DNA from 2 places in the Streptomyces sp. NPDC037290 genome. Region 2 is predicted to be linked to the other one. Evidence: riboswitches for the same ligand, from Rfam matches in the RefSeq annotation. Region 2 holds a riboswitch; the other holds the start of a gene.
What was found. Region 2 has a riboswitch for cyclic di-AMP ahead of ACZ7HQ_RS32165 (M23 family metallopeptidase). Riboswitches for the same ligand answer to the same signal wherever they lie in the genome.

Region 1 (5,290 bases), on a different contig from region 2:
GTCAGCCCTTGGAGACCTCGGCGTGGCCGCGGAAGCGCGGGAAGGCGCTGCGGCCGGCGTACACCGCGGCGTCGTCGAGGATCTCCTCGATGCGCAGCAGCTGGTTGTACTTGGCGACGCGCTCGGAGCGGGCCGGGGCGCCGGTCTTGATCTGGCCGCAGTTGGTGGCGACGGCCAGGTCGGCGATGGTGACGTCCTCGGTCTCGCCGGAGCGGTGGGACATCATGCACTTGAAGCCGTTGCGCTGGGCCAGCTCGACGGCGTCCAGGGTCTCGGTCAGCGAGCCGATCTGGTTGACCTTGACCAGCAGGGCGTTGGCGGTGCCCTCGTCGATGCCGCGGGCCAGGCGCTCCGGGTTGGTGACGAACAGGTCGTCGCCGACCAGCTGGACCTTGTCGCCCAGACGGTCGGTGATGACCTTCCAGCCGGCCCAGTCGTCCTCGAACAGCGGGTCCTCGATGGAGACGAGCGGGTAGGCCGCCACGAGCTCCTCGTAGTACTCCGTCATCTCGGCGGCGGAGCGCTCCTTGCCCTCGAAGAGGTACGTGCCGTCCTTGTAGAACTCGGAGGCGGCCACGTCGAGCGCGAGGGCGATCTGCTGGCCGGGGACGTAGCCGGCCTCCTTGATGGCCTCGAGGATGAGGTCGAGGGCCTCGCGGTTGGAGCCGAGGTTCGGGGCGAAGCCGCCCTCGTCGCCGAGGCCGGTGGACAGGCCCTTGCCCTTCAGCACCTTCTTGAGGGTGTGGTAGACCTCGGTGCCCCAGCGCAGGGCCTCGGAGAAGGACTCCGCGCCGATCGGGGCGATCATGAACTCCTGGATGTCCACGTTGGAGTCCGCGTGCGAACCGCCGTTGAGGATGTTCATCATCGGCACCGGCAGCAGGTGCGCGTTCGGACCGCCCAGGTAGCGGAAGAGGGGGAGGTCGGACGCCTCGGAGGCGGCGTGGGCGACGGCGAGGGAGACGCCGAGGATGGCATTGGCGCCGAGGGAGCCCTTGTTGTCGGTGGCGTCCAGGTCGAACATGGCCTGGTCGATCAGGCGCTGCTCGGTGGCGTCGTAGCCGACCAGCTCCGGGCCGATCTGCTCGATGACGGCGAGGACGGCCTTCTCGACGCCCTTGCCCTGGTAACGGTTGGGGTCACCGTCGCGCAGCTCGATGGCCTCGAAGGCGCCGGTCGAGGCGCCGGACGGGACGGCGGCACGACCCGTGCTGCCGTCGTCGAGGCCGACCTCGACCTCGACCGTGGGGTTGCCTCGGGAGTCCAGGATTTCCCGGGCTACGACGACGTCGATGGACGGCACGAGCATCTCCTTCTTGGATGTGACGCTGGAAGTGCGGGGCGGTGTGCCTTACGGCGCTGCCTTGCGACTAGAGCCTAACCGTCTCCAGGGGATCAGCCACCGACCGACCGCCCCGTGGACGGGGAGGGACACGCAGACGGTACCCATTGTTCATGAGCGGAACAAAGGGGGGTGGGGGTGAAGAGCGGGGAAACACGCGGGGCACACAGAAAAAGACCCCGCCCCGGCGCGTACGGGGGAACACGCGCCGGGGCGGGGAGCCCGTGGGGACCGGGGGGCGGACCCGAGGGCCGCCGCGCCTACTTCAGGTGCAGCTGCTGGCCCGGGTAGATGAGGTTCGCGTCCTCGACGATGTCCTTGTTCAGCTTGAACAGCTTCTGCCAGCCGCCCTGGACGTGGTGCTTCTCGGCGATGGTGCTAAGGGTGTCACCCTTGACGACCTTGTACTCGCCGTCGCCCTTCTTGACCTTCTTGCCGGTCGGGGTGGTGACGGTCTTGCTCGCGGACGGGGCCGTGCGCTCGGCGGAGCGGGAGGCGGCCTGCGTGCCGGTGGAGCGGGTGGTGGTGCTCGGCGCCGTGCTCTTCGAGGGGGTGCTGGGCGCGGAGCCGTTGTAGGCGGCGCTCGACAGGCCCGTGCCGCAGACCGGCCAGGCGCCCTTGCCCTGGGAGGCGAGGACCTTCTCGGCGACGGCTATCTGCTGCGCCTTGGTGGCCTGGTTGGCCTGCGAGGCGTAGGCGGTGCCGCCGTACGCGGCCCACGTGGAGGCGGAGAACTGCAGACCGCCGTAGAAGCCGTTGCCGGTGTTGATGGACCAGTTGCCGCCGGACTCGCACTGGGCGACGGCGTCCCACTCGGAGGCGGTGGCGGCGGAGGCGTTGCCGGCCGCCATCAGCGGGGCGGCGACGGCGGCGCCGGTCACGCCGGCGAGAGCGATGACGCGGGTGGCCTTGGACGGACGGCGGTGCTTGCCCTTGCCGGTGAACAGCATGGATCGATCCCCTCACCGACGCCTGCGAGGTGAGCTGTCGGGTTCGGGCCGGTTGAGTTGCCCGGCCGCACGCTCGCTCTCGCGAGGTGCGGCTTCACCCCCAGCCGGTACCGGCGTCAACCGCCGGGACCGGCACTTACCTTGGGTCCCCCGCTCCTGCCCACGGCGCTTGACGCGACGACTGTTCCCGGGCAACCGCTGGCAGGATTCGGCGTTGCGGATGCCGGGGCTCGTGGTGACGAGCGGCCTTGACCGTAGACAGGTGATCGAGGGAATTTCAAAGACGATCAGGGCTTCTGAGACTCATCCCACACTTTCACCGAAACGGACATCAGCGGCGAAACGGGGTGTCAACTGCCGCTACTTCTGGACCGTTTCAGAACCGATGTCCAGGGTCTGACCGGCCGCGATGTGGTTCGGGTCGGCGCCGATGACGCTCTTGTTCCCGTCATAGAGCGCGCGCCATCCGCCGTCGACGCCAAGGGAGTCGGCGATGGAGGCGAGGGTGTCCCCCTCGCGCACGGTGTAGGTGCTGGCCGCGCGGCCGGCGTGACGGCCCGAAGAAGCGGCGTTCTGACCGTTTGTCGCGCTTTCGTCCGCACTTTCATCCGCGCTGCCGCCGCGGTGACGCCCGCCACTGCTGAGCGCACCGGTGTCGATCAGACTCCAAGAACCGGCAGGCTGCTGGTAATTGTCCGATTCGTCGGTACCGGGGGGCACCGAGGGCGCGCTGTCACTCCCCCGCGAGCCGCCACTTCCGGTCAAGCCGGACTTGTCAGTCTTGTCGGACTTGGGGGTGCTGGTCCCGGTCGGACCCTCGGTCGCGTCCGGGGCCTTGGTGTCCTGGCGGCTCGGGCTCGGGGCCGGGGTGGTGCTCGCGTCGGACGAGGAGCCGGAGGCATCCGAACCCGAGGAGTCCGTGCCGGACGTGGAGTTGGAGTCCGAGCCGGAACCGGATGCGGATGAATCCGGCAGACCGGACGAGTCGGAGCTGTCGGCCGAGCCGGACGTGTCGCCCGGCCCGGCGGTGCCGCCGGAGCCCCCGACGCCGGTGTCGACGTCGACCGAAGCGGAGTCGGAGGTCAGGCCGGCGGTCAGCGCGCACATGGCCCACGGCTTGGTGCCCTGGTCGGCGAGGATCTTCTCGGCGACGGCTATCTGCTGCGAGCGGCTGGCCTGGTCGGCGCTGTCGGCGTACTGCGTGCCGCCGTACTTGCCCCAGTCGTCCTGCGAGATCTGCAGGCCTCCGTAGTAGCCGTTCCCGGTGCTCGCGCTCCAGGAGCCGCCGCTCTCGCACTCGGCGACCTTGTCCCACGTGGTGCCGTCGGCGGCGTTGGCGCTCGCGGCGCCGAGCAACGGGATGGCGATGGCGGAGCCGGTCACTCCGGCCGCGACGAGGAGGGCCGGAGCCTGACGGGGGCGACGGTGACGACCGTTCCCGGAGAGCATGCGGAAGCCTTTCGTGCGACAGCAGGAGCGGCGCGGCGCGCTGAAATACCTCGCCACGCTGATGGGTGAACGTATCGGCAGACGATCACTTGTCACAAGTTAATGCCGCGCAGATCACGTGAAGATCACAGAGTTGAACGTCCCTGATGTTCACCGTTCTACGGCTTTGCCGGACTCCGGTGTGAACTCCACGGGCAGCGTGCGCAGGCCGCGCATGATGAGCCCGCCGCGCCAGCGCAGGTCGGCCGGATCGGCCGCGAGCCTGAGGTCGGGCAGCCGGGTGAGGAGCGTGGCGAGCGCGGTCTGGCCCTCCAGCCGGGCGAGCGGTGCGCCGAGGCAGTAGTGGATGCCGTGGCCGTACCCGAGGTGCTGGTTGTCCCGGCGGGCGAGGTCCAGCACGTCCGGGTCGGCGAACCGCTCCGGGTCCCGGTCGGCCGCCGCGAGCACCACGAGCACCGGATCCCCCGCCGCGATGTCCTGGCCGCCGATGGTGAGCGGCTCGGTGGCGAACCGCCAGGTGGCCAGCTCCACCGGGCCGTCGTAGCGCAGGAGTTCCTCCACCGCGGTCTCCAGCAGGCCCGATTCCCGCCCGGCCAGGGAGTCCTGCAGCCGCCGGCGCTGCTCGGGGTGGGTGAGCAGCGCGCAGGTGCCGTTGCCGATGAGGTTGACGGTCGTCTCGAAGCCGGCGAACAGCAGGATGAACGCCATCGCCGCGGCCTCGTTCTCGGTGAGGTGCTCGCCGTGGTCAGAGGCGCGGATGAGGCCGGAGATGAGGTCCTCGCCGGGCGCCGGTTCGGCGGGCAGCGCCTCGCGCTTCTTGTGGATCAGCTCGGCGAGATAGCCGCGCATCTTCTTGACGGACCGGGCGACGCCGCCCCGCGGCCCTCCGCCGTGGCGGATCATCATGCCCGCCCAGTCCCGGAAGTCGTCCTGGTCCTCGCGCGGGACACCGAGCATGTCGCAGATGGCGTAGATGGGCAGCGGGAAGGCGAACTCGTGGATGAGGTCGGCCGAGCCCTTCTCGGCGAACCCGTCGATGAGGTGGTCGGTCAGCTCCTGCACGCGCGACGCGAACTCGGCGACCCGGCGCGGGGTGAACGCCTTGCTGACCAGCCGGCGCAGCCGGGTGTGGTCCGGCGGGTCGATGTTCAGCAGATGGGTCATCAGCTCGGCCTTGCGCTCGCCGGGGATGCCGGTCTTGCCCTTGGCGTGCGCGGGCTCGTCGTGGTGCGCCGGGTTCTTGCTCAGCCGCTGGTCGGCCAGGGCCTGCTTGGCATCGGCGTACCGGGTGACCAGCCAGGCCTCGACCCCACTGGGCAACCGTGTCCGGTGCACCGGGGCGTGCTCGCGCAGCCAGGCGTAGGCGGGGTAGGGGTCGGTGGCGAACTCCCAGGTGAACAGGGTGGGAGCCGATTCCGGGGCGGGGCCGCGAGCGGCCTGGGGGTGGTGCTGGTCGGTCACTCCTCGACCGTATCCGGACTCGGGTGGGCCTCCGCGTCCCGGTGGCCGCCGCCGACCGCGCCCGCAGCCTCCGGCCCGGCGCCCTCCG
Region 2 (5,290 bases):
CGCCGCACCGCGATCGCCGGTACGGTCCTCGTCGTGGTCGGCATCGCGGGGCTGTCCCGACTCGGTCCCGCCAGCACATGGATGGCCATGGCTGCAGTCTTTGCCGCCATCGGTGCCGGGTTCGCCACCGTGATGGTCACCGCCACCGGGACCGTCGTCGGTGACGCGCCGCCCGGGTACGCCGGAGTCGTCAGCGGGCTCAAGCAGACCGCCATGAACATCGGGCCGATCTTCGGCATCGCCGTCGCGGCCGGCGCGACCGGCTCGGCTGTTTCAACCATGAGTTCCACTCTGCTGATCCTGGCCTCACTCGCCGCTCTCGGCCTGCTGCCCGCGTCGCGGCTGCCCCCGCGGCCGGCCCACCGGGAAGGAGACGACGCGACCGCCTCACGCCCGGCGCAAGCACCAACAACACAGGCGGCACCCGCTCGACACACAACCAGTTGAGCAACCGCCGAACACACCCAGGCTGATCCGGTCATGCACCAGACCGATCTTCAGTGTCGGCAAACGATGGCGAGCTCAAGCGGTCAGCGCATCACCGCTGTTCAGAAGGTCAGCGTAGACCTCTGCCGGAGTGCGATAGCCGTGGATCTTGCGAGGGCGGTGGTTGAGCTCATGGGCGATGGCGTCCAGGTCGGCCTGGCTGAACCTGCGGAGGTCCGCGCCCTTGGGCAGGTACTGCCGAAGCAGCCGGTTGGTGTTCTCGTTGGTGCCGCGCTGCCACAGGCTGCGCGGCTTGCAGAGATAGATCGGCATCCCGGTCTCAGCCGTGATGGCCTGGTGCTCGGCCATCTCTCGGCCCCGGTCCCAGGTGAGGGTCCGCCGGAGCTGGGGCGCGCGAGCGCGGCATCGGGCTGCACGTGATCGAGCAGGGCATCGACACGTCGACGTCAGACAAATCGCCGACATAATCGGCGTGCCGAGGTCGACGGTGTACGGGCACCTCGGCAAGACCAGGACCGTGCCCCGCCAACCCAAGAAGAGGGCCGACACACCGTTGCCCAAGCCGGCCTGATCCGCCGGACAGGCCTGGGCCCACCCCCGCCGAACGACACGGCCAGGCGGAACCACCCCCCGCGCACACCCGTGCCCCGCGCCCGCGGGCTGTGCGGGGGCGGGGCACGACGGGGCGGGTCAGGCCACCGAGGCGATGCGCAGCTTGATGTCGTCGGGGGACAACGTGCCCTTCGCGGTGACGTGGTCGCCGGAGGACTCACCGCGCAGGCGGCGGCCGATCCACGGCACGAGGTACTCGCGGGCCCAGTGGACGTCGTCGCGGCGGACCTCGAGCGTGCCCCGGGGCGGTTCCGGCGGCCACGGCTGCTCGGGGTCGGCCGGGACGTCGAGGCCGAGGGCCTGGCCGGCGCGCAGCGCCACACGCGTGTGCCCGTCGGGCGAGAGGTGGAGCCGGTCGCTGTCCCAGGCCCTGCGGTCCTGCACGGACTTCAGGGACCACAGGTCGAGCACCGGACAGCCGTACCGGTCGGCGATGGCGCGGACGTGCCCGTTGTAGGTGGCGATCTTGCCTCGCAGGTGCTTGAGCAAGGGGACACCACGGGTGTCGAAGCCGGTCGTCACCATCACCGTGCCGGCCGCCTCGGTCAGCCGGGCCACGGCGCGCTCGAAGCGCTCGGCCACCTCGTCCGGGTCGGTGCCGGGGCGGATGATGTCATTGCCGCCCGCGCAGAAGGAGACCAGGTCCGGGGCGAGTTCCACGGCCTGGGGAAGCTGGTCCTGCACGATCTGGTCGAGCAGCTTCCCGCGCACCGCGAGATTCGTGTACCTGAACTCACCCTCGGGCCGCCGGTCGGCGAGGAGTACCGCGAACCGGTCGGCCCAGCCCACATACGCCCCGTCGGGCCCGGGGTCGCCGACGCCCTCGGTGAAGCTGTCCCCCACCGCCACGTACGACCCGATCACTGATCTGTTGTCATTCTTCGAATCGTCTGCCACATCGGACCATGATTCACCGTCGGATGTGACCTACGCGACCGTAGGCAGGGGTTGACGAACGGTGAGATAAGACACCCTTAAATGGTTTGCGAACCAGGAATACGCGGTGGTGGGCGGCGTCAGATCACGGCGACGCCGTGCTCACGGAGGTAGCCGACCGGGTCGATGTCGGAGCCGTAGTCCGGGGTCGTACGGATCTCGAAGTGCAGGTGCGGGCCGGTGACGTTGCCGGTGGCGCCCGACAGGCCGACCTGCTGCCCCTCGGTCACCCTCTGGCCGGCCGAGACGGAGAGCCGGGAGAGGTGCCCGTACTGCGCGTAGTGGCCGTCGTTGAGCCTGAGGACGACCTGGTTGCCGTACGCGCCGCCCCAGCCGGCGGAGACGACCGTGCCGGCGGCGACGGCCTTGACCGGGGTGCCGGTCGGGACGACGAAGTCGACGCCCGTGTGGTGGCCGCTGGACCACATGCTGCCGGGCACGTGGTAGCCGGTGCCGATGGTGGCGCCGGCGACCGGGAGGGTGAAGCCGGTGGGGGCGGTCTTCGTGGTGGCGGTGCCGGAGGACCGGGTCGCCGGGGCCGCCTGGGACGCGGAGGGGTGCGAGTCGGACGACGACCGGCTCGGGGCAGCGGGCTCGGTGCGGGTCGGTGCGGCCTGCCGGCCGAGGGCGAGCTTCAGGCCCGGGTGGATCAGCGACGGATCGCCGCCGACGGCCTGGCGGTTGTCGTCGTAGAGGCGGTGCCAGCCTCCGTCGACCCGCTGCTCGTCGGCGATCGTGTAAAGGCAGTCTCCGGACTTCACCGTGTAGGTGTGAACCGCCGAACTCGGCTGCGCAGCGGCCGGCTTCACCGGAGACACAGGGGACCCGGGGGACTGCACGGCCTGTGCGGAAGGGGACTGCGCGGGCGTGGCGGCATGCGCCCCGGCGTTTCCGATGAGCGGCAGGGCCAGGGCGGCGCCGCCGGTTCCGGCGACGGCGATCGAGCGGGAAAGACGCGGGGACTTGGGGCGTCGGTGCTTGCCCTTACCAGGCATGGCGCATTCCTCTCCGGCGCCTGCGAGGTGAGCTGTCGGGTTCGGGCTGGAGTTGCCCGGCCGTGCGATCACGGCTTCACCCCGAGCCTGTCGCGGAGACCGGACAGGCAGTCGTACCTGGTGGGTCCCCCGCTCCTGCCGAACGCGGGTCAAGTGTGTGGGACGCCGGGCGGCGGCAGGATTCGGCGTTCCGCCCGGATCGGTGGCGAACGTAAGCGAGCAGGACGCGGGAAACAAGCAGCCGGTTCCCGCCGTTCGCGTGGCGGAAGATCGGATCCGGGACATGAAGTCACCCTCCGTGAATTCCCTCTTCCCGCACCCTTCCCCTTTTCCTTTTCACATGGGAATTACGTGAACATGACGCGCGACGCACGGTCACGAATATGACGCTCCTCACGCACACCCGGCCATGATTCCTTATGTCGCAACGAGTTGGGATTAATATGCCAATTAGGACAGAAATCTCAGATGCGACGCAGCCGGATGACCGTTGCATCCAGGTCACCCTTGAGCCCGGTTCGCAGTCCGTGGTGCAGGAGTACGGCACCCCGGTGCACTTTGCCTGTTTCGCGACATTCGTACGACGCCGTCGGGTCGAGTCCGCGCAGGCGCAGCGCCGGGACCGGCTCGCCGTAGCTCTGCGCCTGGAGCCAGGCGACGACCACCGCCTCCTCGTCCAGGACGTACTGCACGGCACTCAGACCGCCCGCCGGCGGCCGCAGCCGGTACAACTCGCCCTGCTGGACGACCGGGCGGATCTCCTTGTAGAGATCGACCCACCGCCGGGCCTCGGCCAGCTCCTGATCGCTCCACTCGGTGAGGTCTCCGCCGACTCCGAGAACGCCCGCCATGGCGCTGACGAAGCGGAACCGCAGGGAGCTGACCCGGCCGTTGAGCTGGGTGTTCGGGCTGTCGGTGACCCAGGCGGCCATGACCCGGGCGGGGTGGATCTGACTGAAGCCGTGCTGGATCGCGAGCCGGTCCAGCGGGTCGGTGTTGTCGGAGGTCCACACCTGGTCGGTGCGGCTCATGACCCCGAGGTCGATCCGGCCGCCCCCGCCGGAGCAGGACTCGAAGGCGACGGAGGGATGGGCCGCGCGCAGCCGGTCCAGCAGGGCGTAGAAGGCGCGGACGTGGTCCACCCACAGGCGCTGCGGATACGGCTCGCCGGGCCAGCCGGCGTCAGTGAAGCAGCGGTTGAAGTCCCACTTCACGTAGTCGATCGGTGCGCTGGAGAGCAGGGCGTCCAGCCGCTGCCAGAGGTACTCCTGGACGTCCTCTCGGGCGAGGTTGAGGACGAGCTGGTTGCGTAGTTCCGTCCGCTTACGACCCGTTTGGTACTGCACCCAGTCGGGATGGGCGCGGTACAGGTCGCTGTCCGGGTTGGTCATCTCGGGCTCGACCCAGATGCCGAACTGCATCCCGAGGCCGTGCACCTGGTCGGCGAGGGGCTTCAGGCCCTGCGGGAAGCGGGCGGGGTTGGGGGTCCAGTCGCCGAGGCCGGCACGATCGCTGGTGCGGGCGCCGAACCAGCCGTCGTCCACGACGAACAGCTCCACACCGATCCGGGCGGCCCTGCGGGCGAGCGCGAGCTGCTGCTCCTCGGAGATGTCGAAGTTCGTCGCCTCCCACGAGTTGAAGAGGACCGGGCGGTTCCGCCCGGCGTCCGGGATGACGTACGTGCGCTGGTAGGTGTGCCAGGCGCGGCTCGCCCCGCCGAATCCGCCGTCGCTCCACAGGCCCGCGAAGACCGGGGTGGTGTACGACTCCCCCGGCTGGAGGAGCAGCAGGCCCGAGTCGTCGTAGCCGGCGCCACCGGTGATCTGCACGCGCGCGTCCGGGAGCCGGGCGACCGCGATCCGCCAGGAGCCGGACCAGCCGAGCGCACAGCCGTAGACCTCGCCGCGCTCCTCGGTGGCGTCGGTGTCCAGCGCGACCCAGGGCAGGTGCTGGTGGCCGGTGTGGCCGCGACGGCTGCCGATGACCTTCTCGCCGTAGGTGAGAGGGGCGGTGGCGAGGCGGGACTCGGCGGCCCAGCGGCCGTGCAGCTGGGACAGCCGCCAGCCCTCGCGGTCGGGCAGGGTCCAGGTGGCCGCATCGGCCCGCAGCAGCTCCACGCGCGCGTCCCCGCCGTTGTCCACGGTCCCCCAGCGCTCCACGACATCGCCGCGCATGCGGTAGTGCAGGGTGACGGCGAGGCCGGCGTCGTCGAAGCGCAGCCTCAGCTCGTCATCCGCCGTCCCGTCCACCTCGTACGCCCGGAAGGTCCACTCCGTGCCGCGGCGCTCGGCGGTGCGCAC

Region 1: it holds a riboswitch for cyclic di-AMP, as region 2 does, so the genes downstream of both, ACZ7HQ_RS21390 (transglycosylase family protein) here and ACZ7HQ_RS32165 (M23 family metallopeptidase) in region 2, are expected to answer to the same signal.

Annotation. Positions count from the first base shown of each region.
Region 1 covers NZ_JBVJVZ010000005.1:587,723-593,012, reverse strand. The annotation lists gene eno (phosphopyruvate hydratase) at 2-1,309, opposite strand; gene ACZ7HQ_RS21390 (transglycosylase family protein) at 1,603-2,292, opposite strand; cyclic di-AMP (ydaO/yuaA leader) riboswitch at 2,297-2,470, opposite strand; gene ACZ7HQ_RS21385 (transglycosylase family protein) at 2,653-3,741, opposite strand; gene ACZ7HQ_RS21380 (cytochrome P450 family protein) at 3,892-5,202, opposite strand; gene ACZ7HQ_RS21375 (nucleoside triphosphate pyrophosphohydrolase) at 5,199-5,290, opposite strand, start outside.
Region 2 covers NZ_JBVJVZ010000011.1:219,006-224,295, forward strand. The annotation lists gene ACZ7HQ_RS32150 (MFS transporter) at 1-447, shown strand, start outside; partial or broken gene ACZ7HQ_RS32155 (IS30 family transposase) at 523-834, opposite strand; gene ACZ7HQ_RS32160 (SGNH/GDSL hydrolase family protein) at 1,138-1,923, opposite strand; gene ACZ7HQ_RS32165 (M23 family metallopeptidase) at 2,076-2,990, opposite strand; cyclic di-AMP (ydaO/yuaA leader) riboswitch at 2,995-3,150, opposite strand; gene ACZ7HQ_RS32170 (alpha-galactosidase) at 3,455-5,290, opposite strand, start outside.